2 linked regions of the Arcticibacter tournemirensis genome follow. The main gene of each other region encodes a partner of the protein of the gene in region 2 in a complex. Links are inferred from orthologs where the notes say so. Each region holds a gene or a part of one and is shown on either strand. Other genes may lie near its edges.

Region 1 (15,612 bases), 3.8 Mb from region 2 along the record:
TGGCGCTATCATTGCCAAACCAGAAAGCGAGCTAAATATCTTCTTAATGTGCCTGTTGCTGATTATTGCTGCCATTCTTGGTGATTTGACGAATTACCATATTGGTGATTATGTAGGCCCTAAGGCTTTCAGCGGAAAGTACAAATTACTGAAGAAGGAATATCTTGAGAAAACCCAGGCATTTTATTTAAAGCATGGGGGAAAGACTATTATATATGCTCGTTTTGTTCCGATCGTACGTACGTTCGCACCTTTCGTTGCAGGGGTGGGCACGATGAGTTATGGTCGTTTTGCATCTTATAATATAGTAGGCGGTATACTGTGGGTTTCTTCATTTCTATTTATTGGCTATTTCTTTGGGGGACTTCCGGTTATAAAAGATAATTTCACTTATGTAATCTTTGCCATTATCCTTCTTTCGCTGGTACCGCCGGTTATTGAAATATTCCGGGGGCGAAGTAAAGCTGAAAAAGCTTAAAGCTAAGATCAATCGGCAGACGACAGCCTTAAGCTAGAGAACATACGTTCAACTCTCAACCTTGCACGTTTAACTCACAGGTCTGGCCTGCCAAGGACTTTGCCCTTGCGAAAGAGTTTATCGTCTTTGTCGCCTGTTTTTTCTTCGGGGTCGATATGCGATTTAAATTGATTTAAGTTTGGCTGGCCGGCGTCTACCCACGCAGAATACCAGTAGGATCCTGTTTCGAGAATAGCAGAACGCATCCGTTCTTCTACCATCCCATTTAGAGCATCATGGAAGGCCTTTGAATAAGCGCGTGAATATTGTCTGGTAACTACTCCATTTCGTTCCGAATAGCTGTATTTTTTATCGGAAGGGAACGTCTTGCTGATGGCGGCTTCTATAATAAATACCGTGTCTTTATAATGATGCGATTGTTTTAAGATCTGCCATGCTTCTTTTAATGGATTTTCGATATATCGCGCTTTACCTGTAAAGAAATTATAATGATCTGAGAACAGTTCGGGAAGACGACTCTCCCAGAAACCATGAATGCCAGTTTGATTGGTTAGCTGACCATTGTAATTCCAGGTAGCATGAAGAGGTACATGGGCATCGGAGATATAATGGCTTATGTTTGACGATAGTCTCAGGATGCGAATAGAGTCGCGTTGCTCAAAAGCCTTTACCAGTGCGTAATAGGTTCGCTCGATCTGCCAGGGGACTGTGCCATAGAGATTAAGCGTATCAACGCTGTACTTTGCAATTGCATCTTTCCACTTCATTGGAATGCTATCAAAGGGACTGGCTCCGTATCGTTCGCTGTCGAGGAAATGTCGTGTACCCTCAGCAGGATCTGAATAACGTTTCTTGTCGGGGTCGACAGAATGTTCAGTGATGAATGTCAGGTTGTTTTTATAAAAGTGGATCATTTCAGGCGGTAAGGTAAAGACAGCCATACGGCTAATACGTTTATGTGCAAAAAAGCCCCAGGACGAACAGACCAAAACCAGTCCTCCTAAAGTTACCGCTAAACCAATTTTTTTGAGCATGTTAAGATGAACTTGCTGTTCGCCAGCAATGTTGTAAGGTTGGACAATAATAGTAAAATAATTTATTCAGGGAAACTTCAGATATCAGTTGTTAACCGGGACAGATCGAATACAGAGAAATAATTTACTAAAAAAGCATGCAGGTGTTTGATTTTTAAATATATCGCCCTATATTTGCAGTCCGAAAATAAGAACGACAAAAAGCTTACAAATGGCAAATCATAAATCATCGATTAAGAGAATCAGGTCTAATGCAGCTAAGCGCTTACGTAACCGCTACCAGGCAAAAACTACACGTAATGCAATTAAACAATTACGTAGCACTACTTCTAAAGAAGAAGCATCTCCTCTTTTATTGAAAGTAGTTTCTATGCTTGACCGTCTTGCAAAGAAAAATGTGATCCATAAGAACAAAGCCTCCAATAATAAATCAAAGTTGACGAGGTTTGTTAACGGTTTACAATAAGATATAATATTCTGTTCAGGAATAGAAAAGGGGATACATATGTATCCCTTTTTGTTTATATGCGTTTTTGATAAGCTTATAATGAGCTAGCGGGAACCGAAAGTTTATTGAGGGTTTTGGCAAAAGAGATTGTAGCGAGTCGACAACTTATATGGAGGATTCCCGATCCGATGTTTATGGAATTATAAGACACCTTCTCCTGACCATGTTCGTAGTGGCAACTACTTGGGTTCGGTCTGGGTATTGCCTGGCTTCGGTCTAGCTACAGGAATTTTTAGAAGAACTGTAGAAGAAATCTCATACCCGTGCCGAACCCAGCTGGGAGAGGGTATGATGCAAGTCCTTTCATGTGTTGCTCATTGTTCAGTGCTAATTATGGACTTTGCTCGTATTGTCGGAGCCGGTATTGTAGCAGGAACTGATATTATGTAGTTCACAGCTTTTCGGATTGCTTTATTGTGGCTCGTATTGATACACTATTTCATAAGGAGTGTTCCTGAGCTTTGAGGATATCTGCCCCAGTTGCAGATTTTCTTTTTGAGGTGTGGGCTCGCAAAATGAGTACCTACGCCCTTTATAAATGATAGGTTTTCCAACCGGCTTGTCAAATTGAACAGCCATTGTAATATGTGTTGGATACAAGATGGCGATCATCGGGAGGTTATAGATCTCTTTAACCAGATAGAAGAATAGGGCTGCCCGGTCATCGCAGTCGCTGTGTCTTGAAAATAAAGTCTCTTCGGCCGACAACCGTTTTTCTTTTCCGAAATTCTCTTCATCATCTTCATAGAGAAAAGCGTAGCGCGTAAACTTCATTAAGTAATCAACTCCTTTTTTCTGGTTCATTCCGCTTACATTTTTTTTGAGCAATGGAATCAGAGAGCTGTAAGTTTCCTTGCTTAGGGGGATGTTAAAGTAAGCTTCGAAGTCAACACCAGGGTAATTTTTGAAGATAGATTCCACCTCGGGATTTAGTTTAACACTAAAGTGATATACCTTCTGTTTGTAACTAAACTCGATATCCTTCTTAAGATAGCTTTCGGGCTTGAAGTCGGGCATTTTTGTAACTTTATAGGAGAAGGGATTCCTTGCCTCCTGGATAGTAAGGGTGATTGGTATAGGAGGAGTTTGATTAAGGTCGGCTTTTGGATAATCGTGATAATTCAGACACATGAATTTCTTGTTATCTACTTGAAAGAAAGGAATATCAGATATGTCTTCATTATTATAAACATAAAATATAATCTTATCGGGCGTTAATGCAAGCCGTGCATCATAACCTGATTTGGCGAGCAGAAACCATTTATAAAGCGTATACCTGGTATAGTTGGCTGCCTTTGGACTTATCTGCTGAGCTGTTTTACGGATAAGCTGATAATAAAGCCAGTCGTTCAGCTGAAGTTTTTGTTTGTACGCAAGGAGTGTGTCGATCACAGGTTGATACCGGCTGGTTTTTATTTTCCGGTAAAATGACAAAACAGAAGCTTCTGATGGATTGGCCGGCACTTCAATGAGTAAGGAGCTATCTAGCTCAAGATTGATAGTGCCTTCATAAAAATCTATGCAAAACAACCTGCTTCCGCGCTGACCGAACGCATTTATCGTTGTCAGAAGTAGAAGAACAATCCCGGTTTTTTTGAAAAGCCTGCACATGGCTTAATATTTAAGTTACATTAAAGATATATAGTTTTAATATAGATTACTACGATCTGCGTCAGGTTTAGTTTTCATATGGCTCATAATTATTTGTGATAGCAATCACTTATTTTAGAATGAATCTATATTGAAATTTTTGCTCATTTTGTAATCAAGATCATCTTTTCAGCAGAGCTCTTTTTATAGATTTCGCTATGGAAACCTACAACCAGAAAATCACCATAAAATCCTGGGCCGAGGAAGACAGACCACGGGAAAAGCTTCTCACCCAGGGAAGAAGAAATCTTTCCGACGCTGAGTTGACGGCGATCCTGATCGGATCGGGTAACAGGGAAGAAACAGCAGTAGAGTTAAGCCGGCGAATTCTTCATTCGCTGGATAATGACCTTGACAAGCTGGGAAGATTATCAGTAAATGAACTATCGAAATTTAAGGGAATAGGGGAGGCGAAGGCGATTACCATTATTGCCGCACTCGAGCTGGGGCGTCGGCGCCGGGAATCCGAGTCGCAGAAGGTGGAACGGATTACAGGAAGCAGAGACGTTTTTACCCTGATGAGCCGTTACTTTGCCGATCTTAACCACGAAGAGTTTTGGATAGTTTTGCTGAGCCGGGCAAACAACGTATTGTCAAGGCATCTCATCAGTAAAGGAGGTCAGTCGGGTACGATAGCAGATCCGAAGATCATCTTTCAGACTGCCCTGGAAAATCATGCTGCATCAATGATTTTGTCGCACAATCATCCCTCCGGAAATCTAAAACCCAGCCAAGCGGACATACATCTAACGCGCAAGCTTTGCGAAGCAGGCAGTCTGCTGGACATGCCGGTACTCGATCATTTAATTTTTGCAAACCAGTCCTTTTTTAGTTTTGCCGATGAGGGGATGATGTAGGTTTTAGTATCAGGTATTTAGTATCAAGTATCAAGATGAATGTATCTTGTGCAAGACGTCTTGCTACCTGCTACTTGTTACCTGATACTAAAACCTGATACTTTTACTTAATACTTATTTCTATCTTTGCCCTTCGTATACGTTAAATTCAATGAAGATATCATATAACTGGCTTACTCAGTTTATTCATACTGATAAAAATCCGGAAGAAATATCGGAGATTCTTACAGGGACCGGTCTGGAAGTAGAGAGCCTTGAGAAAGTTCAGACTATACCAGGCGGGCTTGACGGATTAATAATAGGCCATGTCAGGGAATGCTGGCAGCATCCAAATGCCGACAGACTGCGGGTGACAAAGGTGGACGTGGGATCGGGTGAAGATCTCCAGGTGGTATGTGGAGCCCCTAATGTAGCAGCCGGTCAAAAGGTGGTTGTAGCGACTGTGGGTACAACCGTTTATCCGCTGGAAGGCGAACCCTTTAAAATTACCAAGTCTAAAATAAGAGGGGAAGTCTCTGAAGGAATGATTTGCGCCGAGGATGAAATAGGTCTTGGTAAATCACATGAAGGTATAATGGTTCTTTCGGCGGATGCAGTAACAGGAGCGCCCGCAAAAGAGTATTTCAACATCAAGGATGATTTCCTTTTTGAAATAGGACTTACGCCTAACAGGGCTGACGCTGCGTCGCATTTAGGCGTAGCCAGAGACCTGGCGGCTTTCCTGCGCACATCGGTGTCTCTTCCGGATGTGTCGGCATTCAATGTCGGCAGCAATGATCTTATTATCCCTGTTGAAGTACGCAACGAAAAGGCTTGTATCCGTTATTCATCATTAAGTGTCTCGGGCGTTGAAGTGAAAGACTCCCCTGAATGGCTGAAGGAGAAGCTGCAGGTGATAGGTCTCAGGCCTGTAAATAATGTCGTAGATATAACGAATTACGTGCTGCACGAGCTCGGTCAGCCTCTCCATGCCTTTGATGCCGATGTTATCAGTGGCGGAAAAGTAATAGTAACTAATTGCCCTGAGGGTACCCCTTTTGTTACTCTCGATGGAACAGAACGTAAATTGTCGGCGGAAGACCTGATGATATGCAGTGCATCAGAGCCAATGTGTATAGCCGGCGTTTTCGGCGGGATTAATTCTGGAGTAAAAGCTGATACAAAGAATGTTTTTCTTGAAAGTGCCTGCTTTAATCCGGTGTCTGTGAGGAAAAGCTCCAAAAGACATGGATTGAAAACCGATGCATCTTTCAGATTTGAACGTGGTACCGATCCGGATATCACAGTATATGCGCTTAAAAGAGCAGCAATACTCATTAAGGAAGTAGCTGGAGGAGAGATATCCTCTGAAATTAATGATATTTACCCCAGTCCCGTTCCTTCTTTCAAGGTTTCTGTTACTTATAAAAACGTCGACAGACTGATTGGCGAATCCATCGCTAAAGAAACGGTAAAAGAAATTGTTCGTGCTCTTGGAATCACGGTTATTTCAGAGAATGCTGACGGCCTTGAGCTGGAGGTTCCGGCCTATAAAGTAGATGTTAGCCGGGAAGTCGATGTGATTGAAGAGATCCTGCGGATTTATGGATATAACAATATTGCTATTCCCTGTCAGGTTCGCGCATCGATGAATTATGCGGTTAAACCCGACAGGGAAGCGGTGCAAAATCAGATTGCAGACATGCTTTCTTCAAATGGTTTTTTTGAGATCTTGTCAAATTCGCTTACCAGCTCAACATATACCGAAGTGCCGGAAAAAGCTGTACAGATATTGAATCCCTTAAGCAGTGATCTGGATACAATGCGGCAGAGCCTGTTATATTCTGGTTTGGAAGCAATAGCATATAATCAGAACCGTAAGAATGCTGACCTTCGGCTGTACGAGTTTGGCAGGAGATATGAAAAGACTGAAAGCGGGTTTAGCGAGAACCAGAGGCTGGCAATATTTATCACTGGAATGAAACATACAGCACAATGGAATCATTTAAGTGAGCCAAGTTCGTTTTATAATCTGAAGGCCGCGGTGGATGCGGTAATAAAAAGGCTCAATATTCCCGGGCTTACAGAAGAAGCGTTCGAGTCTGCTCATTTCGCCAGTGCGCGCCAATACCGCAAAGGGGCGAAACCTTTAGTTTATTTCGGTGCAGTATCTAAATCGGTTTTAAAGAAGCTAGATATTGAAAAGGATGTTTTTTACGCTGATTTTGACTGGGACCTATTACTCAAGGCTATTAAAAAGAACAAGATCACTTATAAGGAGGTCTCCAGATTCCCTTCTGTAAAGCGAGATCTGTCGTTACTTTTAGACAAGGATGTTTCATTTTATCAGCTGAAGCAGCTTGCTTTGCGAACTGAAAAAAATCTGATCAGAGAAGTGAGTGTATTTGATGTATACGAAGGCGATAAGCTTCCGGCAGGGAAGAAATCGTATGCAGTAAGCTTCCTGCTGCAGGATGAGGAAAAAACACTGACCGATAAGCAAATAGATTCGGTAATGAATAAATTAATCCTTATTTTCGGTAAAGAACTTGGAGCTGAAATAAGAAAGTAAACGGGTGCAGATTGAAAGCTGAGGGTTCTATCCAACAGCTTACAACTCACAACTCATAACAAACAACACAGATGTCGCTAACCGGACAATTAGATAGTGTACTTGAAAGCACACAAAGATTGATTGAGTTATGTGAAGCGTTGCAGGAAGAAAATGATCTGTTAAAGCTTGAAAACCAGTCGCTGAAGGTTGCAGTGGATACAGGTAAGAGTAAGTCGGCAGAGCTTGAAGAAAAGCTTAAAGCGCTCAGGCTCGCACGGTCTCTGGAGAGCATTTCGGTATCAAAATTTGATACGAATGAAAAAACGCTTGACATAAAGCAAAAAATTAGCGAATTTGTGCGGGAAATAGATAAGTGTATTGTATTGCTGAAAAAGTAGTACTGACGTGAAACAAAGCTCAAATGGGAGAAATCTCCATTAAAATAAATATTGCTGACCGCGTTTATCCTTTAAAGGTAAACATGGAAGAGGAAGAAATTGTAAGAAAGGCAGCTAAATTGATAAACGATCGCATAAAAGAATATCAGGACAATTATGCGGTAAGAGATAAACAGGATCTGCTATCAATGAGTGTATTACATTATGCAACCGCTACATTAAGGGCAGAGAAGAAGATGTCGGAAGAAGGAACTGAAGTAGCAGATAAAGTTTATCAGTTAGATCAGCTGCTTTCAGAATTCTTTTCTAAGTAATATATTCGTTCTTTATATAATTAAGAGCCAAAAGACTTAACCGCAGTTAATTCTTGAGTTTCACTATTGTATTAAACTTAACGCTTCTATATCAAAGGAGTTAATGAAAATGTAAATCACCTGGCAATGCCACTTGATTATGATTAAAACTCTAAACTTGTTTGCAGAAGTTTTACAGTACATGGAGCTTAAATTAATTGCGGTTTTTTTATAAGTGGAGGAAAAATATGGAAATAATACTGTACATTTTATTAGGATTGGTTGCCGGAGTGGTGATTGGGCGGTTTATGCTCCGGAAGTTATTAAAGAATCAGGAGCTGGCTGCCCAGAATAAGGTAAAGAAAATTTTAAAGGAAGCCGAGAATAACGCTGAGATATTAAAAAAGAACAAGCTTCTTGAAGCGAAAGAAAAGTTCCTTCAGATGAAGGCTGAGCACGAACAGGAGGTAACAGCAAAAAACAATACCCTGAACCAGCGTGAGAACTCGATCAAGCAGAAAGAACAGTCGATAAACCAGCGCCTCGAAAATACTAATCGCAAAGATCAGGAACTTGAAAACCTAAAGAAGAATCTTGAGAAGCAGCTTGAAATTACCAGGATCAAACAGGAAGAAGTAGATGCGCTGAAATTACAGCACATCAGTAAGCTCGAAACCATAGCGGGCCTTTCTGCCGAAGAAGCGAAAAACCAGTTGGTTGATACTTTGAGAGAAGAAGCCCGCAGCAAGGCTATGATCCAGATCAAGGATATTGTGGATGAGGCGAAGCTTACAGCAAGTAAAGAGGCAAAGAAAGTAGTTATACAAACTATTCAGCGTACTGCAACTGAAGCTGCTATCGAAAATACAGTATCGATATTCAATATTGAAAACGACGAAATAAAGGGCCGGGTGATTGGGCGCGAAGGACGTAACATCCGTGCGCTTGAAGCTGCTACAGGAGTTGAAATTATCGTAGATGATACCCCAGAAGCAATTATTCTTTCCGGCTTCGATCCTGTAAGACGTGAGATAGCCCGACTTGCTTTACATCGTTTGGTAACAGATGGGCGTATCCACCCTGCACGTATTGAAGAAGTGGTTGCTAAGACGAAAAAGCAAATTGAGGATGAAATTGTCGAGATTGGTGAACGTACCGTTATAGATCTGGGCATTCACGGCCTGCATCCGGAACTGATCCGCATGATAGGCCGTATGCGTTACCGCTCTTCCTATGGCCAGAATCTTTTGCAGCACTCACGTGAAGTTGCCAATTTCTGTGCCACGATGGCTTCAGAGCTGGGGTTAAATGTTAAGCTCGCAAAACGTGCAGGGTTGCTTCATGATATTGGTAAAGTGCCTGATGATAATCCGGAGTTACCACATGCGATCCTTGGGATGCAGCTGGCTGAGAAGTATAAGGAACATCCTGAAGTATGTAATGCAATCGGCGCCCACCACGACGAAATTGAGATGACTTCTATGCTGTCGCCTGTTGTGCAGGCCTGCGATGCGATCTCAGGAGCACGCCCAGGTGCCAGGCGCGAGGTTGTTGAAAGCTATATCAAACGGCTGAAAGAGCTGGAAGAGCTTGCACTTTCTTACCCTGGAGTGGAAAAGACCTTCGCCATACAGGCTGGTCGGGAGCTTCGTGTAGTGGTAGAAAGCGAGCGTGTGAGTGATGCGCAGGCAGAAATTCTGGCAACTGATATTTCTAATCGTATCCAGACAGAAATGACCTACCCGGGACAGATCAAAGTAACGGTTATCCGCGAAACCAGGTCTGTTTCGTACGCAAAATAAAAATACTCTTTAAGCCCTCTTCCTCAGGAAGGGGGCCTTTTAAAATAAGCTGTGACGAACTTATCTGATGAATAAACCCGCAAAAAGCTCTAACCCAAGCCCTGTTGAAGCAGTTGCCAGCCAGTTTAACGGTTTTCATCGGAATAAAGCAAATAAGCTCATTCATTACTTTACAATCCCTTTCCTAACCTTTGCCGTACTGGGACTCATATGGTCAATTCCCTTTCCTCATCTCGACTTCCTTGGCCGCTACAACGGTTTTGTTAATTGGGCCTCTTTTGTAATAGCAATTGCGGTGTATTACTATTATAGAATCTCCCAGGTTCTCTCGTATGCTATTCTCCTGGCGATCTTTGCTTTTTCGGCCTGTATCGTTGGACTTGAGAAATTGCATATGCAACAGGGTTGGCCTGAAATGTGGCAGGTTTGTGCCATTGTTTGTATCGTTTCGTGGTGCATGCAATTTTACGGGCACAAGATCGAAGGCCGTAGTCCTGGCATTGCCTACAGTTTCAAAACGTTTGTTAACGGTCCGGTATGGCTGTTTTATTCGTTATTAAGAAAGACCAGTATTAAGTTGTAACTCTGCCGTACACTTACCGTATCTTACGCCTCTCGCTCGTGTTAATCTTTAGTTAACATTCAGCTTACCTATACTTAATTAATAGCTAACATCCTGCTAACATTGTGATAATACTTTTGTAGCGAACAAAAAGTACAAAAGTGAAAAAAAATTACATTTTCAAAGTTACAGGACTGCTTATCGTATTTATTCTCAGTGTTTTCGTCGTTACAGCGCAACAGACGGGCAGGATTGCAGGAAAAGTAACGGATAAAAAGACAGGGGAAGCCCTGATCGGCCTAACTGTTAAAGTAGAGGGTGCAAACAAGGGCGTGTCGACCGACGTTGAAGGGAGATACAATATAGGAGGTTTGGCTGCAGGCCGTTATACGCTTACTTTTTCATACGTTGGGTATCAAACAAAGAGGATTTCTGACATAGCTGTTCGGGCCGGAGCCGTTTCTGTTATGGATCTGGTGATGGACGAGGCAGGAGGCCAGCAACTGCAACAGGTTGTAATTACAGCGTCTGCACGACAGGAAAGCGTGGGGGCTTTGTATGCTCAACAGAAAAACAGCATCAGTATCTCAAGCGGTATCTCAGCCGAACAGATAAGAAGATCGCCCGACAGAAATACATCTGACGTTCTAAGGAGAGTGAGTGGCGCAAGTATTCAGGAAAATAAGTTTATCGTAGTTAGGGGCTTGGCTGATAGATACAACTCGGCTATGCTCAATAATTCAACGCTACCAAACACGGAACCTGATAAAAAAGCCTTTTCGTTTGATATACTTCCTTCTAATCTGATAGATAAGATAGTTGTTAACAAATCCGCATCAGCCGATCTTCCAGGAGATTTTTCCGGAGGTGTTGTGCAAATCTCTACCAAAGATTTTCCAGATTCAAAGTTCTTGAATCTGAGCCTTGGTACATCATACAATACACAGTCGACATTTAAAGACTTTATAGGCCCGACCAATAAAAATAAAGCGTTGTTTGGTTCTTATGATAAAGGACGCGATTTGCCGTCTTCATTCCCTTCAAAGAGTACGTACACTAATATGCCGCTTGATCAACAGATTCAGGAAGCGCGTAAGTTTTCAAATAACTGGGGGCCTCAGAAATACACCTCAATCCCAAGTCCTATCCTTCAGCTCAGTTACGGAGATAGTAAAGTTTTAAAGAACAACAGTAAATTCGGTGCGGTTCTGTCTTTATCGTATCGGTACGACGAACGTCTGCAAAAAGGGGAGACGAACGGATACGTGGGGCAAAGTTTAAATTTTGAATATTCAGATAACCTGTATAATTATAATACGAATATTGGCGCCCTGGCCAACTTTGCGTATTCGTGGGGGACTAATAAGTTAGCCTTAAAGAATATCTATAACAAGGTGGTCGAACAACAGTTTACGTCAAGGTCGGGAGTTGAAATTGATAGTTACGTGCAGAATAATTTTAACTACCTGCTTGAAAGATCATTGGTTTCAAGCCAGCTCTTAGGCGACCATGCTTTAGGTTCTAAACTTAAGCTAGACTGGAATCTGAATTATGCCAGTACCAAGAGAGCGGAGCCTGGGTTTAAACGACTAACAACCCAAAGTTCAACTGATTCGCCCGACGGTCCCTACAAATTGAATGTTGGACTTGTAGGATCTCCCACTGTTCTGGGTGATTTCTATTCTAATCTTGACGAAAACATTTATGGCGGAGCAGCCAATTTTACGGTTCCTGTTTCGCTCTTTAAGCAAAATAGTAAACTCAAGTTTGGTTATAGCGGTCAATATCGCGATAGGAATTTCGGCGCACGGGTGCTGGGTTATACCAGTGGAGCCACCGGAGATGTGAGCTTTGATACTTCCCTGCAGACTTACCCTCAGGATCAACTGTTTAATGACGAAAATATAAGGGTAGGAGGGTTCCTCTTACAGGACATTACGAATGGTACTGATCATTATGACGGAAGCGCACTCTTGAACGCCGGGTATGCCATGTTCGACGGATTTCTTTCAGAAAAATTGAGATTAGGCATCGGTGCAAGATTTGAGTCTTACCATCAGAAGCTGGCCTCCACCAATAACAACAACAATCCCTTAAATGTAGACACAATATATAATAACATACTTCCGTCTATAAACCTCATTTTCAACGCTTCTGAAAAGAGCAGCATTCGTATGTCGGCTTCGCGAACCGTAGGGAGACCTGAATTTAGAGAGATAGCTCCTTTCTCTTTTTATGATCACAAGAGAAATGCCAATGTTACGGGATCTCCTGTTTTAAGACAGTCAAGCACAAATAATTTTGATCTCGGATATGCGGTTTATCCAAAAGCTGGCGAAGTAATATCAGTCTCTGCATTCTATAAATACTTTGAAGATCCCATTGAGCAGTCGCTCGACTTTAGCTCCGGCCGAAGCTTCTCTTACTGGAATGCTCCTACGGCTAATCTATACGGAGTGGAATTTGAAGTGAGGAAGAACCTTGACTTTATCAATGAGATACTGAAGAATTTAACCTTCAGCGCTAATGCTTCATATATAGATTCAAGAGTAGAAGTTTCAAAGGTTAGGATTAATAAAGATGGCGAACGTCCGCTTCAGGGGCAATCCCCGTATCTTATCAACGCTGGCTTACAATATAATTCTTCATCAAAAAATCCACTTGGCCTAAGTCTCTTGTATAATACCTTCGGACGGAGGATCGTAGCGGTAGGGAATATTAATGATATTGACTTGTATGAAAAGCCTCGGAATGTCCTTGATTTCCAAATCTCAAAGAAGCTTTCTTCCGGACGGTCAGAAATAAAACTTAATTATGGAGATATACTGAATAACAAGTACATAGAATACCAAGATGTCAATGATAATGGTAAATATGATAAAGGTGACAATTTAAACCGTTCGTATACCCTCGGTTCTACTTTTACTCTTGGGTTCTCTTATAACCTATAGTTAACCTTTCGCTTAATATTGAGTTAACACAAGTAGAGGATATTGATAATATACGTTTAATATCCTCTTAACCTTAATCCGGTAATTTTACCACAGAAAAATATGATAGATATGAAACAAAAAAGACAAAGTTTATTATTGGTTCTGATGTTAGGTTTAACCATCTTTTCGGCTTGTAGTAAGAACGATAATGATGAAGAACCCGAAGAACCAAAAGATAACATTGCCGAACTGAGCGATTCATTTTTCGACAAAGTAGTTTATCTTGGTGCGTTTGGGACAAACGACTGGGCAGCAGGTTGGGCAAACTTTAATCCTCAAACTACTGAGTACTCTGCTACAACTTCTACTATTGAAGGGGAAATAACAACCGACAGGACGCTTGCAAAGGGAACATATCTCTTGAAAGGGTTTGTGTACGTTAAAAGCGGTGCAACACTTACTATTCCTGCCGGAACAATTATCCGGGGAGATAAAAATACTAAAGGTAGTTTGATTATTGCCAGGGGGGGAAAATTAGTTGCTAATGGAACGAGTACAGAACCCATTGTGTTTACCTCAAACTTTTCCGCGGGGCAACGACATCCTGGGGACTGGGGCGGCATTATAATATTAGGAAAGGCCAAAAATAATCTTCCGGGCAGTGAAGGAGTTATTGAAGGTGGTGTAAACGACGATACCGGTGTTGGAAAACACGGGGGTACCGATGATAACGATAATTCCGGAAGCCTTAAATACGTTCGTGTCGAATTCCCGGGCGTCGAATTCCAGCCCAATAATGAGATCAATGGTATTACTTTTGGCTCTGTCGGCGCGGCAACAACAGTAGACTACGTTCAGGTATCTTATAGTGGTGATGACTCATTCGAGTGGTTTGGTGGTACAGTAAATGCAAAGCATCTAATCTCTATTGGAACAGTTGATGATGTATTTGACTTCGATAACGGCTATTCAGGTAAACTTCAATTTTTGGTGGGCCAACGTGATCCTGCTAATTTTGACGCTGCCGGCCAGTCTAATGGGATAGAAGCTGATAATTCTGAATCGCAGTTTACGACCAGTCCAAGAACTCGTCCGGTAATTTCTAACATGACGATTATTGGTCCTGGTAATACAGGTGTTAATGAACGGCACGAATACGCCAATTTGTGGAGAAGGGGAGTCAAGTTTGTGTTAGCGAATTCTATTTTCATTAACCATAGATACGGCCTGGATATTCGTGACAAAGAAACTGGAGATGCTATTAAAGATGAAACTTCAGCTATGAAGAACAATATTTATCAGTCATTCACTGCAGGAAAAGAACTGGTTGCTGATGGTAAGAACGCTAATGGCAATGCTCCTTCCTTCGCTACAGTTAAAGAGCTTGAAGATTATTTCAATTCTAAAAATAATAAGACGATTACTGCTGTTGATGCCGCTAATCTGCTTAATAATCCATTTAGCCTCACAGCGCCAAGCTTTGTACTAAAAGCGGGCTCAGCTGCTTCGGCAGGAGCAACCTTCTAAGATTAGAACCATCAAAGAAGCCGCCGTCACTTACTTGGGGACGGCGGCTTCTTTGTTGTGCGCCCGGCATGGGCGATAACTCTAGGGTGCAAGTCCCGAACACGCCATTACAGTTGGAAGTGTTAGCCGAAGGCAAGGGTGTCCACCGTGAGGTGGAATCTGAAGGAAGCCTCAGGCAAATTCTCGGTCTGACGGACAGAAACTACATATAAGGCCTACGATGCTGGATGAGGTTGCAACACAAACTAAAGTCCTATACTGTACAGAAGCATCAAGGTAAATGTAGCAGACACATGAGAGGAAAGTTATCGTTCTTACCCGGGGAGATCTCACAGACTTGTGGAAGTTTTTTTTTTCAGAAGCAAGGAGTAAAGCTAGCTGTGAGAAGTCAGCCGATTTCGTAGTACTTGCTTACGGCAAAGCAAGGAAGGAATGAACCTTAAGTTAGTGATCAATAAATGAGAATTACCTAATGAAGGATAGAATGCAGAAAATTGATAACGTTTATCAACCTGATCACAAAAGAATAGGGCGGAACCCGAATGCTATGTGGGAGGGCAGACTTTTATTAGGATGATTGAAAAGAACCTCACAGACACAAACACACGAGTAGATGAACTGTTAGAACAACTTCTTGACCGTCAGAACCTAAATGCTGCCTATGTACAAGTGGTCGGTAATCGTGGTGCTGGAGGTATCGATAAGATGGGCGTCGAATCCCTTGGGGATTATCTTAGAGAGCATAAGGAGAAACTTTTAACATCCATCAAGCAAGGGAGTTACTATCCTTCTGCAGTAAGACGTGTTGAAATTCCTAAAGACAATGGGTCAAAGCGAATGCTGGGCATCCCAACAGTAGTTGATCGGCTCATCCAGCAGGGCATTAGTCAAATCCTGACACCAATCTACGAACCTGAATTCAGTGACCACAGCTATGGTTTTCGTCCGGGTCGCAACGCGCATCAAGCGCTTATCAAATGCAAGGAATACATTCAACAGGGGTATAATTATTCCGTAGACATGGACTTAGAGAAGTT
Region 2 (15,344 bases):
AAGACTATGGAACGGCATGGCGCATCCTTCGTTTAAGTTCTATTACCGACCAGATTTTTATTAAGGCGCAGAGGATCCGTACACTTGAAGAAAAGAAAGTATCAAAAGTAGGGGAGGATATCACTTCGGAATATATTGGAATTATCAACTATTGTATCATCGCCATGATGCAGATGGAAATGGACGAGACGCATCCCACTGATATTCCTGCCGATCAGGTCGAAGCCCTCTACGACGGCATTGTGAAGGAGACGAAAGATCTGATGTTTGCTAAAAATCACGATTATGGTGAAGCTTGGCGCGATATGCGTATCAGCTCGCTAACCGATCTGATACTAATGAAACTTTTGCGCGTAAAACAGATTGAAGATAACGAGGGCCAAACTGTGGCTTCCGAAGGTATAAAAGCAAATTATCAGGACATGCTGAATTATTCGGCTTTTGCGCTGATTAAGTTGAGTTGAGGGTTGAGGGTTGTGGGTTCAAGGTTGAAAGTTGAAAGTTTAGGGTTGAAGGTTGAGAGTTGAAGGTTCAAAGTTTAAGGTTCAAGGTTGAGAGTTGAGTGCGGGTTGAAAGTTGAAAGTTTAGGGTTGAAGGTTCAAAGTTTAAGGGTGAGAGTTGAGTATTGAAAGTTCAAAGTTGAGTGTGGGTTGAAAGTATAAAGTACATATTGGGAAAAGCATAGAAACCAGGAATTGCGGGGACGCGACTTCTGATTTTTCAAAATAAATAAAGATCATGACAGCATTACAGCGATTAAATAAAAGACCCGATTATTTGCTTTGGTTTTCGAGGATATTTGTGGGCGTACTGTTCATATTCTCAGGGTTAATTAAAGCGAATGACCCTCTTGGATTTGGCTACAAACTGCAGGAGTATTTTGAGGTGTTTCATACTACCTTTCTTAATGATTACTCTGTAGAGCTTTCTATCTTTATATGTGCTCTCGAGATGATCTTTGGAGCAGCGCTCCTGCTGGGATATAAAGCAAAGCAGATTAGCTGGGGTCTTCTTTTGCTGATTATCTTTTTTACTTTTCTAACGTTCTGGTCGGCTGCGTTTGATGTAGTAAAAACATGCGGTTGCTTTGGCGATGCTATTCCTCTTACTCCATGGCAATCTTTCGGGAAGGATCTCATTCTATTGGTATTCATCCTAGTGGTTTTCGTTAAAAGGAAAAGAATCTATCCTGTTTTCGGGGATCAAGCGATGAATGTGCTGTTGCTTATCGTAGTACTGCTTTCTTTTGGATCAGGAATTTATACCTATAATTTCCTTCCTGTAATCGACTTCCTTCCATATCATAAGGGCGCGAACCTTCCGGCGTATATGCGGGTTCCACCTGGGGCTCCACAGGATGTTTATGAGATCAACTATACGCTTAAAAATAAGAAGACCGGCGAAACGAAAAAGATGACCGATAAGGAATATCTTAAAACGGAGATCTGGAAAGACGCAAACTGGGAGATAACGGGCGAACCGGAGAATAAGCTGATTAAACTGGGATACCAGGCTAAAATCAAGGATCTCAGGATCTCGGACAGCCAGGGAACCGATTACACCAGCGAAATCATTGAGAACCCTTACTATAATCTGGTTATCGTGGCTTACGATCTGAATAAGGCGAATGAGAAAGCAATCGGCGATCTGAATGCTATAACCATTAATGCTGCCGAAAATTATAATATACGCACCGTTCTGCTCACCTCTGCTTCTGCAGAGCTGGCCGGAGAGTTCAGTAAAAAACATAACCTGATTATGGAAACTTTTTATGCGGATGCGGTTCCTCTAAAAAGTATGGTAAGAGCAAACCCGGGTTTGCTCTTGCTTAAGAATGGTGAGGTAATCGATAAATGGCATTTTCATTCGCTGCCATCTTATCAGGAACTTGAAACTCAATATTTCAGACACAACCAATAGGGCGGCAAATTAAGAATCGAATATGCTTAAAGAGTTGATGAAGTACACCGACCTTGCCGACAAAAAAATGATCGGTACTTTCAAAAAAGCAGGCGTCCGCCTGCCCGAAGCGGAAAGACTGTTCAGCCATATTTTAAACAGTCAGTATATTTGGGCTTGCAGGATCAGGGGCGAGAAGACCAATGTCGACCGCTTTGATTTACTCGATGTCAGCGAGTTTGATGATATTCAGCAGCGGAATATGGGGTACTTTTATCAGCTGCTTGAGTATGCAGATCTTTCTGCAACAGTTTCTTATTCAAACTCGCAGGGAGAGGCATTTACAGATGCTATTGAAGATATTCTTTTTCACGTGGTGAACCATTCTACTTATCACCGGGCGCAGGTTGCTACCCAGTTCAGAGTACACGGCATTAAGCCTCCAGTAACAGATTATATACACTTAAAAAGGCAGGGGGAGTTATGAGGATTTTTCTTGTGGGCTTTATGGGCTGCGGTAAAACAACATTAGGACGCAAGCTTGCTTCCAGGTTGTCAGTCCCCTTCACCGACCTCGATAAAGTGTTTGAAGAAGTTACAGGCAAAACCGTTCCTCTCTATTTTAAGGAGTTTGGGGAAGATGCGTTCAGGAAGGCTGAACGGGATGTCCTTCAAACAAGCGATTTTCCGGACGATGTGGTCATTGCAACGGGGGGAGGGGCTCCGTGTTACTACAACAATATGGATTGGATGAATGCCAATGGGTTTACCGTGTACATCTCTTTATCACCCGCGGCGCTAGCCAAAAGGTTGGAGACAGCAGACGAGGAACGCCCTGTCTTAAGAGATCATAAAGGAACAGCATTGGTAGAATTTATTGCTGAGAAGCTAAAGGAGCGCGAGCCGTTCTATAAACAGGCGCATCTTATAGCCGAAGGAATAAGTCTTTCGGCCGAAAAGCTAGCCTCAGCCATAGCCCTTCATCAGCTCAGATAAACAACGTCTTTCTCACGGTTATTGTCGTCCAGAAGAACATCAACATGTTCTTTCGTTATCGTTGCAAGCATAGTGCCAACATAGTCGGGAGATACAGGGAATATTCTGTGGCTCCTTTCAACCAACGCTACAGTTCGTAACTTTTTCAGCGGAATCTCCAGGAAAAGTCCGATACCATATGCAAGCGTTCTGCCTGTGTTGATAACATCGTCAATAACTATGACCACCTTATTTCGGCATTGGTCGATTGGCGAATCAGTAGTGGCTTCCAGGTGCGTACTGTTTTTATCAAGCGAGATCTTTATGAGGGTGATCTTAATATCCGAGATCTTTTCAAGTTCCGCTTTAAGACGACCCGCAATGACGAACCCATATTCTATAATCCCTGCAATAATAATTTCAGGTTCATTGATATTATCTTCCCAAACCTGATACGCGATACGGGTTATCTTCTGTTGGATCTGCGCGGGGGTTAATATGACTAATGGCTGGTTCATTTTATTTATAGGGATAAAATACGAAGTTAGCACCTTCGGGCACTATTACAAAAAGACACATGAAATCTTCGGGTCGTTTGAAGTGTTTGATAAAACGATCTTTCTTTTCGGGGTGAATGATCCCCTTTTCGATAAATTCTTCCAGGGTAGAGGCATGGATGCTCCAGTTGGTATTCAATTCATCTTTATCGAGAATGAGCTCTCCAAGGTCGACTTTATGCTGGTGGGCTATGAAAATCGGCCATGCTGAAAGCCCTTCTACCATAATTTCAGTAGATACTTCCCTAATCGATTCGCTGTAAAGCTCAAGGTCCTTTTCGAGACTTTTAAGAGGACTCTCTTTTTTGCCTTCCTGCCCATCTTCCGGCTGGTTCATTAAATCCTTCAGATCCATTTTGCTGTATTGAAGCCTGTTTTTATAGTTATTAAATGAGTTCCATCAGAACAACATTTTCTACATGCTGAGTGTGAGGAAACATGTCAACGGGGCGTATTCTTGATACCTTGTATTTCTCTTTCAGTATAGCAATATCCCTTGCCTGTGTAGCTGCGTTGCAGCTTACATACACTATTTTCGGCGCTTCTATTTCAAGGAGTCTTTGCACTACATCAGGATGCATCCCTGCGCGGGGAGGGTCGGTAATAATCACATCAGGCTTACCATGCCCGTTCACAAAGTCGGGTAAAAGTACGTCTTTCATATCACCTGCATAGAAGGTGGTATTTTTTATGCCGTTAAGGGACGAATTTATACGCGCATCTTCAATAGCTGAAGGCACGTATTCAATTCCGATCACTTCTTTTACATGCCGGGCAACGAAGTTTGCAATAGTGCCTGCTCCTGTATAGAGGTCGTATACCAGTTCATCCCCTTTAAACTCTGCAAACTGTCTTGTAACACTGTATAGTTCGTATGCTTGTAACGAATTAGTCTGGTAGAAGGATTTAGGTCCTATTTTAAAAGTAAGACCCTCCATTTCTTCGAGAATATAATCCCTCCCTGAAAATACTTTTACATCCTGATCAAATATCGTATCATTCTTTTTTTCATTCAGGATATAAAGAAGGGAAGTGGTTTGCGGAAATCTTTCCTGAACAAAGAGCATCGTTTTCTCCACCTCATCGGGAGTAGCATAGGCGAAAACCACTATGATCATTAGCTCGCCGGTTGTAGAGGTACGGATGATGAGGTTTCTCAGAGCGCCTTCGTGATTTCTGAGGTCATAGAACGAAATGTTATTTCTAAGGGCAAAATCCCTGATACTGTTTCTGATCTCGTTTGAAGGATCTGTTTGAAGATAGCATGTTTCAATATTCAGGATCTTATCGAAACGTAGCGGCACATGGAAGCCGAGGGCATTCATCTCTGCGTCACCATTATTCAGAATATCCTCATTGGTAAGCCAGCGTTTGTTAGAGAATGTGTATTCGAGTTTATTGCGGTAATACCTTGTTTCAAAGGATGGAAGAATAGCTTCTGTATGTGTTGTATCTATTTTTGCTATCCTTGTTAATGCATCCGTCACGCTTTTCTGCTTAAACTGCAGTTGGCCATCGTAGGTCATGTGCTGCCATTTGCATCCTCCGCAGATTCCAAAATGCGGGCAGAAGGGCTCAGTACGATATTCAGAAGGGTCTACAAGCTTGCTTACTTTAGCTTCTGCGAAGCTTTTTTTCTTGCGCAGGAGCTCGATATCTACAACGTCGCCCGGGATTGCTTTTTCAATGAAGATTACCAGGTCATCAAATTTACCTACGCCTTTGCCCTCCTCTGCAATATCTGTGACCTTAACGTTTGCAATATGTTTTATTTCCGCAGGAATCTTCTTCATAGCGGCAAAATTAAGATAATTATTGCAATCAACAGCAGCAGAAAACGCTGAACACCTTTTCCTGACCATGCTCGGACTGGCAACTTCCTGGCTTCTGTCTGAGTATTGCCTGGCTTCGGTCTGGGTACTGGATTTTTTAGAAGAACTGTAGAAGAAATCCCATACCCGCGCCGAACCCGGCCGGGATAAATTCAGAACAGTATCCTAATATATCTCCTTACGAAGGCACAGCATGTAGGCTGGCGATTATAAAAGGCGGGGAAAGACTAGAAATGGTTATTTAAAGCGCATAAGTATATTGACCCCTCCCAGGGAGAGGCGCAGGCGGCAATTGGATTATGTTAGTTAAAAAAGCGCAAAATAAACTCGATCAATCCTGTAAATGGCTTTCCAACAAAATCAAACTGCTCATCAATCCTTTTGGAGAACTCTAGTATCTCGCGACTCATGGCAATTAGGTTGTTTCTTGCTAATATACTAATAAAACAGACTAAAAACTAAAATGGTTTTTATTTTTTTAGTTGCCACGGATCCCTTTAGAGCTTATCCATAAATCTTGCTACCTGATACTTGCTACCTGATACTATTTTATTTCAGCGCAGCCTTTATGAGGTATGGAAGTATTTCTTTTTGAAAACTGACGAAATTTTTTCTTACGTCGGCATCACTCACCGATGTAAAGGCATACGAGAAAACGATGCTTTTGCTCGCCTTTATGAGGAAACGGAGACTATCGGCATAACGCTGATCATTTTTCATTATATTGGTTTCCCTGAAGGACCTGATCAGTAATTTTTCTAAGTCGTCTGAAAGTAGTTTAAGGAAGCCCTGTGAGTTGGCCGACTCGCGGATAAAATCCCAGCCGATGAACTCATTGCAGATGGTATACGTCAGGCGGCAGGTTTTGAAGATCAGCTTACTGAGGTAAGCTTCGGTATTGTTTTCGCCGTCCGAATTCCTGATCATTTCATCCACGCTGGTGCTGATGTATTTCATGAGGATGAAATGGAGAAGGATCTCTTTGCTGTCGAAATATTTATAGATGGTAGCTTTTGCTATTTTCGCCCTTTTTGCTATTTCGTTTACGCTGGTTTTATGATACCCGTATTTCCTGAAAAGTTCCGTTGCCGCCAGTACAATGCTCTCTCTTATTTTGTCGACTTCCATTTTAATTAATTACAGTATAAGAACCCGATATGAAGGATACATCGTATTGTTTTAATGCCCTGGTAGCAGGCGCTTTTGCAGGAGCTCCGTCGAGGATAGAAAACTTACCGCCGCTGCACGGATCTGTAACGGTAAAGGCTGATTCGTCGGAAATAACAGCACACCTCTTTTCAGGATTAACGGTACTGCATCTGTCGAACGCAACGTAGTTCCCGTCAGAGACCTTATAGATCATTAAACCTGCCACGCCGTGTCCCGAAACAAAATAGATTAAGTTTTCGTTTCTCCCGTTTTGATACTCAATATCGGTAAACCGATAATTAACATAAACGTCAGGAATAGCCGAATCCTCCTTGCCGCAGGACACCAGAAGGAAAAGACTGATGATCATTACTATCCTCAACCTCATATTACCTCACTTTGAAACTGTTTTAGAAAACGTACATCATTTTCGGAGAACAATCTCAGGTCTTTTATTTCATATTTTAAGTTCGTAATACGCTCAATGCCCATTCCAAACGCGAAACCTGTATACTTCTGGCTGTCGATACCGCAGTTTTCGAGCACATTAGGGTCTACCATGCCGCAACCCAGGATTTCTACCCAGCCTGAGCCTTTGCACATCGGGCAGCCCGTACCGCCGCAAATAGTACATGAAATATCCATTTCGGCAGAAGGTTCTGTAAAAGGGAAGTAGGAGGGCCTGAAGCGCACTTTTGTGCCTTCGCCATACATCTCCTGCACAAAATAGAAAAGCGTTTGTTTCAGATCTGCAAAGGAAACATTTTCATCAACATACAAACCTTCTACCTGGTGAAAGAAACAGTGAGCCCTGGCAGATATTGCTTCATTGCGGTAAACCCTGCCCGGCATGATGGCTCGGAAAGGAGGTTTGCCGTTTTCCATCATCCTTACCTGTACAGACGAGGTATGGGTACGTAAAGCGATGTCACCGTTTACCGCATCTTTGTTAATGAAGAACGTGTCCTGCATGTCTCTCGCCGGATGTTCTTCGGGGAAGTTAAGGGCCGAGAAATTATGCCAGTCATCTTCAATTTCCGGGCCTTCGGCAACTGTAAATCCAAGCTTCTTGAAAATTTCAACAATCTCTCTTCTCACAAGAGAAAGGGGATGGCGTGAGCCAAGCTCAAATCCTTCGCCCGGTAAAGAAAGGTCAAGATTCTGGTCAGCGCCCGCGTCGCCGGATTCAAACTGCTCCTTAACGATCTGGTATTTCTCTTCTGCGAGTTTTTTAAAGTCATTCAAAACCTTACCCAGTACCCGTTTTTCTTCGGGAGATACTGCTTTAAACTCGTCGAAGAGGTCTTTTATAATACCTTTAGTGCCTAAAAACTTGATCCTGAAAGCTTCTGTTTCTGCTGCCGAACGGGGTTCGAAGGCAGAGATCTCAGCGGTATACTGATTGATTTTATCCTGCATTATTCTTTAGTCCTATTTACATTCTGTCTTTTCAGGTTGGCGCCTTCTTATTTTATACTTATACTGAAGGTCAGAATGCTCTGTTTTGTTGCAAAAATATGAAAAAATGCTTATTAATTCTATTCTCTGCACGCCAGATGAAGTGAATAGCACCGCTTCGGACCCGCTTCAGAAAGGGTTCGGAGTGGTAAGCACTCACTTAGCGACCATGCTGTGTCGTGTTTTGTGCTTCTTCGATAAATACCTGAGAAGCATCGGAGCGAGCGGAAAGGTGCATCGAAGATAGCCTCATTCGGTTGAGATCCGTTTCCAATGTGTATCCGAGCGCTTCAAACGGAGAGGATTTTCGCGGATGAGAGAAAAGCTTAAGAAAAGTAAATTATGAATTTTGAAGGTGATCGGATCTTTCTTCCGTTATGCAGTTGTTAATTTGAGAGACCAGGTCGGAAAGATCAAATGGCTTTGCCATAAATGCATTACACCCATAGTCGCCGAGGGATAAAAGAACACGGGGATAGGCCGAAATGAGGATCACCGGGAGCTGAGCTGTCTTAGAATTAGTTTTGATCTGATGGCAGAGCTCTCCTCCGTTTATGCCACGCAGGAGATAATCAATTAACACTACATCGGGATTAAACTCTTCTATATCCTTAAAAATATCGTTCGATTCACCGGCAGTTTTAACATCGAAGTTTGCATATTCGAGTGCAGCCTCCAGTACTTCCAGCACAGCTTCATCGTCATCAAGAACCAGGACTTTTTTTGCCATTCTTTGAATAGATTTATTATTAATGTTGAATTCTCGAATCAGGGTAAAAAAGTTTAAGCAAATATTTCTTAAGAAGCAGGATATCATCCCGGTCTAAAAGCACACATACATTATTTCCCTCCCACCGGAAGTCAAGTCCTTCCGATTTGCCATTTATGTGGAAGCATGCGTCAAATCCGATGCATGGTTTTAAAATTGCAGGCTTCTCAGCAACGGGAATCAAAACAATATTTCCTGAAGCATGACTTACCTGATCAGGAGCTTTCTTTGAAAGGAAGTACTTGTATCCTTGCTTTTTTAGAAAATCGAGCAAGTAGGGTCTCAATAATGTTTTCATAGTATAGTATCAATAGGGTAGATTCAAATATACAAAAAAAACGCCAGATGTTATAGGTATTAATACCTAATATGTTGGATATTAATACTCTAAATACGAGCAGCTTTAACTTATGATCCCGTTTTTTATCGCAAACCTGATTAAGGCCGCTGTATTCCGGGCTCTGGTTTTTTCAATAAGGTTCTGTCTGTGTCCTTCTACTGTGCGCCTGCTGGTAAAAAGCATGTCGGCGATCTCCGAATTGGTGTAGCCTTCTGCGATTAAGGCCAGGATTTCCTTTTCTCTTTTTGAAAGAGAGCCTGCTGCTCTTATATCTTCTTCTGTGTTTTGCGGATGCTGGGGTATCCTTGCCAGTAATTTTAACGATATTTCTGAGCAGATATAGAGGTTCCCAGCCATTACATGATGAATGGCAAAGATGAGCTCCTGCTGAGATGAACTTTTTAAAAGGTATCCTGCCGCTCCGAAACTCATCGCCTTCAAAACGTAGTTCTCATGCTCGAGCATAGAGAGTATGAGAACTTTAATCGCGGGGGCAATTTCGTGTAGTTTTTCGGTTAGGCCAATTCCGTCGAGTTCAGGCATATTGACATCTGCAAGAACAACATCGGGTTTTAGACCATTTATTACTTTCTGAAGCGCTTCCTTTCCGTTCGGTACCTCATCTATAACTTGTATGTCAGATTGGTTTTCTAACAGTGACCTGAGTCCGTTTCTTACAATATTATGGTCTTCCGCTAATAGTATCTTAATCAAAGGTGTCCGGGTTTTTGTAATTCAAATATCCAAGATTAAATAATTTATAGCACCTAGTATAAATACCTGTTTTAATCAGGTTTTAATACGTGTATTGTAGTAACAAGCCCGCTTAATAGAACCAGAAATGTATGATAAAGTTTATAACCTATTAAATGTTGCCATGCCGCGAAAAGAGCACTATTTTGGAAGTCCGGGTTTTTTCTTTATAAACCGGCCGATAAACTTTTGCAGCATCTGCTTGTAGTAATCGATGTCAAATAAAGCAGAGTCGCTTGTAGCTTTGTACGTTAAAAATGCACCCAGAGGCGCTAATACTACAATAGCGATCCACATTCCAGCTACCGGAGATACAGTACCTTCTTTAGCCGATTTCTCGCCGATAGTAGAGATAATATGATAAATAAGGAAAAAGATAATAGACATAACTACAGGCAGGCCTAAACCGCCTTTGCGTATGATTGCACCGAGAGGCGCTCCAATAGAAAACAGTATCAGGCAGGATACCGATAGCGTAAATTTCCGGTTATACTCGATGATATACCGCCTTATGCTTTTCTGGTATAATTTATACTCTTCACTTCGGCTGCTGAGTGTTTCGGCGATTGAACGGGCCTCGCTTACGGCATAGCTTATTGCCGAAGTCTTGTCTTTCTCGGGAATAATTTCTGATATCCGGTTTTTGTAATTAAGGATTTTCTTCGGCTGCACCTTTGGAGCTCCGGGAACCGCCGGCACGCGGTAGGCATATATTCTGTAGGAGGGAGCCAGGTAATCCATTATTGCTTTGGTTGCACTGTCAGCCTGGGTCATTGCAGAGTCACGATAGTACTTCAACTGACGGAGGTTTAACATGGCATAGTTCGTTTTAAACAGGTTTTCGTCTGTTCTCTGCATTTTAAAGCCTGAGAGATCGAACTTTTGCTCAGTCTGCTTAAACCTGAAGCGGCGGAAACGCTGCCGGGGGTTATATCCTTTGTCACCCTGTGTTTCTTCGTATCGTACCCCATCTTTGAGAAGCAGCACGAGGGTTTGATCGTTATCAATCTTATACATCAGGCCTTCTTTGGCCATGATCGTTGAGATGTTGCCGTTTGAGCTTTGCTGATCATAGATCAAGACGTTGTGAAGCGTCCGTCCGTCGGGATCCTTCTTTTGCACCCTGATGGAGTAGCCCTGAATGCTGTTGTTGAATATGCCTTCCTCAATTAAAAATGCAGCTTTCTGGTTTCTGACGTCATAGAGGAGTGAACCCATTTTGAGGTTAGCAACAGGGAGCATATAATCGGAAAACATAAACGCGCCAACACTTAATATTGATACCAGGATTACCAGGGGCATCATGGCTTTTTGAAGAGAAATCCCTGCCGATTTTATAGCTACCAGCTCATAGTTTTCACCCAGGTTCCCGAATGTCATAATAGAGGAGAGGAGCATTGCTAAAGGCAGAGCCATAGCAACGTTTGTGGCAGAAGCATACCACAGCAGCTGAAGGATGACATACCATTCAAAGCCTTTTCCTATCAGGTCATCAATGTATTTGAATAAAAATAACATCAACAACACAAACATGACGATGAAAAAGGTCACAATGAAAGGCCTGATAAATGCCTGTATGATGAGCAGATGAACTTTCTTCACATCGCAAAAGTAGGGATTTATCTGCTTATACCCCTAATACCCGGATTAAATACTGAATTTGATTGTCCCAGATAAGTCTTCTTTCTTCGAGCGCCTCCTGGGGGGCGAAGTCGGTTATAGAGAGGGCTACGTCATTAGTAAGCTCATCCTGAAGGATCTCCATTTCGAAATAACACTGGGGCTCGTCGTCAATCCACTTAAATCGTACGAGCTTATTGTCTTTGGCAGTCAGAAGTTTCGCTTTATGTTCCTCTCCATCCCAGATAAAGGTGTATATCTGGTCTTTATACCAAACCTCATCTGCGAACCATTGCGATAGTCCGTTTGGTTCGTTTAAAAAACCAAACAAAATTTTAGGAGATGAATTAACTTCGTATTCTAGTGTAAACTTCTTTTTCTCAGACATTCGTGATTGTTATATAACGTATCGCAGTGTTTTTTTAGATTTAATTTCTAAAGAAAAGTATTTTAAACTATATTTGCAACTCAATTTTCAAAGGGGATTAAAAACCTTTAATCCGGCGGGGTAGCTCAGATGGTTAGAGCGTAGGATTCATAACCCTAAGGTCGGCAGTTCGATCCTGCTCCCCGCTACAAAAAGCAATAAAGAAGCCTTGAACCTATTTAGAAAGTTCAAGGCTTTATTGTTTTTATCCTGGTCCTGTTTTCTGTAGGCCAACTGTTCAGAGCCAAAAAGGCGGTGCTTCTTTTTTTATTTTTTAAATACTAAAAGTGGCTTATCTTTCTTTACAATATAAGTTGCAAGCTCTGCAGCTTTAACCTTACCGACGTTTTTTGCTGAATGATTTTTCCCGGCAGGAATAAAGAGTACGTCACCGGCTTTAAGTACAACAGCCTTCTCTCCATCTATCTGGTACTCCAATAGACCTTCCAGCACATAAATAACCTCTTCGCCGGGATGAGAATGCATGCCGACCGCTTTACCAGGCTCAAAGTCTATGCGTGCCTGAATTGTTTCATATCCCGGAGCCTCAATGTAGTGTTTTTGCAGGTCTGTCCGCTTCACACCTGTTTGTTGTGCGAAACCTGCTTCAGGCGAAAAAAAGGACGATAAACAAAAAACAGTAAAGGCGACTGACAGGACTTTCTTATATGCTTTCATGATTGTTTTTTAAAGGATGAATGAAATGAATTAGTTGAGGATAACGCTCCTGGTTATGCATTGATAAACTCCAGAGTGTCCTTGTTGATGGTATCAGCTTCGGTAGTGGGCATGCCGTGCGAAAATCCGGGATATATAATCAGTTTTCTGTTTTTCAAAAGCTCAGCAGCTTTCACCGCCGTAGTTTCATAAGGCACTATCTGATCGTCGTCGCCGTGCAGAACAAGTACAGGGAAATCGACGCTTTTCAGGTCTTCGGTGAAATCAGTTTCTGAGAACACCTTGATGCAATCGTACTGTGCTTTTATTCCGCCCATCATGCCTTGCCTCCACCAGTTGTCCTGAATGCCTTTTTTTACGTCTGCACCTTCACGGTTGTATCCATAAAACGGGAAGGTGATATCATGATAGAATTGTTGTCTGTTATGTTTTGTATTGTGGCGAATGTCATCGAATACAGCCAATGGCACACCCTTAGGATTATTCTCGTCCTGAATCATGTAAGGCGTAATGGCACTTATCAAAACTACTTTGGCAACGCGGCCTCTGCCATATTTAGCAGCATATCTTATGGCCTCGCCTCCACCCGTAGAATGGCCTATATGGATCACATCTTTCAGATCCAGGAATTCAACCAGTTCCGCTACATCAGCTGCATACGTATCCATATCGTTGCCTTTATAAGTTTGAGTAGATCTTCCGTGACCTCTTCTGTCATGAGCAATGACCCGAAATCCTTTATCTAAGAAAAACATCATTTGTGCATCCCAATCGTCGGAGGATAACGGCCATCCGTGATGAAAGAAAATAGGTTGTCCTGCGCCCAGATCTTTAAAATAAATTTCGGTACCATCTTTTACTGTTAACTTGTTCATGATTTTTAGTTTTAAATGTTTGTCGATGATTTGATATTACAAAGGTGCTGGTATTCTGAGTGCCCGGCAATGGATGACTTTCGCTTTGAATTGTACTTTTTGCCTCCTTTTTTAAATGAGGGGTGATCTGTGAAGATCCACGCCGCTTTTTATGCTAGAACTGCTTGCGGAAAGACACTGGAGAAACGCCAGTGTTTTTTGTAAAAAAACGAATGAAATAGGCGTCGTCTTCATAATTCAGACTATGGGCTATCTCCTTTACGGTCATATTTGTATGAGCCAGCAGGCGTTTGCTTTCCAGAATGATTCTGTCTTTGATAATGTCATTTGGAGTGCTTTTACTGAGCAATCCTATTTTCTTACTTAGGTTTTTGGGGGTAACAAACAATAGTTCGGCATAGTCGGCAACGGAATGCAGGGTTTTGTAGTGCTGTTCTACCAATTTGCTGAATCTTCTTAAAAATTGCACATCTGCCTGCTGGTCGTTTTCGGCTAAGTGGTGCTGCTGCTTCCAGATCCTGATTGATTTTAAGATAATCAATTTCAATAAGGTCCGAAGCATTTCCTCTGTACTGGCATCCTCATTCTCCATTTCCGACAGAACTTCTTTAAGTATAGCCTGAATTTCCGTGGACTGACTTTCATTGAGCGCTATAAAAGGCACTTCAAATACATTGTTGTATAGTATTCCGTCGCAGGCCACTTCCTGATCATGAATTTCCACGCAATAAAAGTCTCTGTTGAAATGGATCAATCGACCCTCGACGGTTTCGCAGGGCTTTAATACAACTTTAGGATTTATAAACAAGAGTGCGTCGGTTTCCATTGCGAATTTCTGGAAATCGACCTGGATAACGGCATTCTTCGGTATGAATAAAATTTTGATGTGTTCGTCGATTGTACTTAAGTAATTTTCTGCAAGTGTACGCTCGCTGAATACCAAATTGCCAAATTGCTTATACGAAAAATGTTTTAGCATTTGTTGCTTTCTATAGGTATGGATGGAAATTCCCTGGATGATTTCCAATGTTTTTCCGTATGCTAAAGATACGATTTCATCTTTTCTTGTAAGTAGTAAAATTCGGGGGAATATTAACGCGGTATTTTCAAAGTATTCTTTACGTCCTCATTATAGTATTCTAAGGAGATAAGTGTAATTTTGCTAGCAAATGGAAATTAAACTAAATACTATTGAGGAAGCCATTGACGAGCTGAAGGCTGGAAAGGTTATCATTGTAGTAGATGATGAAGACCGGGAGAATGAAGGTGATTTTGTTACTACAGCGCGAAATGTTACTCCCGAAGTTATCAACTTCATGGCTGCTCATGGAAGAGGGCTTATATGTGCTCCCTTAAGCGAAAGTCGTTGTGATGAACTCAGGCTTAACCTGATGGTAGGTAAAAATACCGCACTTCACGAAACAAACTTTACTGTTTCTGTGGATTTGATTGGCAATGGTTGTACAACCGGTATATCTGCGTCAGACCGTGCTAAAACTATACAAGCTTTAATTAATCCCGCGACCAGGCCTGAAGACCTGGGAAGGCCCGGGCATATATTCCCTCTTCGCGCGAAGGAGGGCGGTGTGCTGCGCCGTTCAGGACATACGGAAGCGGTAGTCGACCTGGCGAGCCTCGCTGGTATGGAGCCTGCAGGGGTGCTTGTGGAGATTATGAAAGAGGATGGCGAAATGGCGCGTCTTCCTGATCTCATGAAAATAGCCGAGAAGTTTAATCTTAAGATCATTTCTATCAAAGATCTTATTACCTATCGCCTGCAAACCGAAACGTTGATTGCTAAGGAGGTTTCTGTAACACTTCCGACAGAATGGGGTGATTTTCAGATGGTGGCTTATACTCAGCTTAATACAGGAGAACATCATCTTGCCCTGATTAAAGGGGAATGGGAGCCTGAAGAACCAGTTCTGGTGAGGGTACACAGCTCTTGTGTAACTGGTGATATTTTTGGATCCTGTCGCTGTGATTGCGGACCGCAATTACACAAGGCCATG

What was found.
Region 1: the proteins of pheS (region 2) and pheT are in contact, whole or in part, in a crystal structure (PDB 6P24), measured with the Escherichia coli proteins. The link is inferred for Arcticibacter tournemirensis from one-to-one orthologs.

The regions. Positions count from the first base shown.
Region 1 is NZ_VFPL01000001.1:4,945,329-4,960,940, reverse strand. What follows is about bases 4,349-7,378. They hold pheT (phenylalanine--tRNA ligase subunit beta), read left to right. Parts: upstream 4,349-4,678; coding sequence 4,679-7,078; downstream 7,079-7,378. Other genes in these bases: BDE36_RS20675 (hypothetical protein), read left to right, coding at 7,150-7,378; radC (RadC family protein), read left to right, coding at 4,349-4,527. In the rest of the region: BDE36_RS20705 (DedA family protein), read left to right, coding at 1-478; BDE36_RS20700 (zinc dependent phospholipase C family protein), read right to left, coding at 553-1,512; rpsT (30S ribosomal protein S20), read left to right, coding at 1,724-1,978; BDE36_RS20690 (hypothetical protein), read right to left, coding at 2,432-3,631; more of radC, read left to right, coding at 3,829-4,348; more of BDE36_RS20675, read left to right, coding at 7,379-7,458; BDE36_RS20670 (cell division protein ZapA), read left to right, coding at 7,482-7,772; rny (ribonuclease Y), read left to right, coding at 8,000-9,553; BDE36_RS20660 (Mpo1 family 2-hydroxy fatty acid dioxygenase), read left to right, coding at 9,621-10,136; BDE36_RS20655 (TonB-dependent receptor), read left to right, coding at 10,277-13,066; BDE36_RS20650 (T9SS C-terminal target domain-containing protein), read left to right, coding at 13,178-14,575; ltrA (group II intron reverse transcriptase/maturase), read left to right, coding at 15,149-15,612.
Region 2 is NZ_VFPL01000001.1:1,130,038-1,145,381, forward strand. What follows is about bases 5,815-8,576. They hold pheS (phenylalanine--tRNA ligase subunit alpha), read right to left. Parts: upstream 7,832-8,576; coding sequence 6,797-7,831; downstream 5,815-6,796. Other genes in these bases: BDE36_RS04760 (TetR/AcrR family transcriptional regulator), read right to left, coding at 5,815-6,391; BDE36_RS04765 (Rieske (2Fe-2S) protein), read right to left, coding at 6,393-6,800; BDE36_RS04775 (response regulator), read right to left, coding at 8,211-8,576. Also shown: BDE36_RS04725 (DUF1599 domain-containing protein), read left to right, coding at 1-464; BDE36_RS04730 (BT_3928 family protein), read left to right, coding at 739-1,920; BDE36_RS04735 (DinB family protein), read left to right, coding at 1,943-2,386; BDE36_RS04740 (shikimate kinase), read left to right, coding at 2,383-2,895; BDE36_RS04745 (phosphoribosyltransferase family protein), read right to left, coding at 2,883-3,392; BDE36_RS04750 (hypothetical protein), read right to left, coding at 3,394-3,786; 23S rRNA (uracil(1939)-C(5))-methyltransferase RlmD, read right to left, coding at 3,818-5,224; more of BDE36_RS04760, read right to left, coding at 5,813-5,814; more of BDE36_RS04775, read right to left, coding at 8,577-8,600; BDE36_RS23555 (hypothetical protein), read right to left, coding at 8,620-8,937; BDE36_RS04780 (response regulator), read right to left, coding at 9,043-9,693; BDE36_RS04785 (LptF/LptG family permease), read right to left, coding at 9,874-11,334; BDE36_RS04790 (START-like domain-containing protein), read right to left, coding at 11,360-11,740; BDE36_RS04800 (cupin domain-containing protein), read right to left, coding at 12,047-12,457; BDE36_RS04805 (alpha/beta fold hydrolase), read right to left, coding at 12,511-13,332; BDE36_RS04810 (helix-turn-helix domain-containing protein), read right to left, coding at 13,487-14,311; BDE36_RS04815 (bifunctional 3,4-dihydroxy-2-butanone-4-phosphate synthase/GTP cyclohydrolase II), read left to right, coding at 14,502-15,344.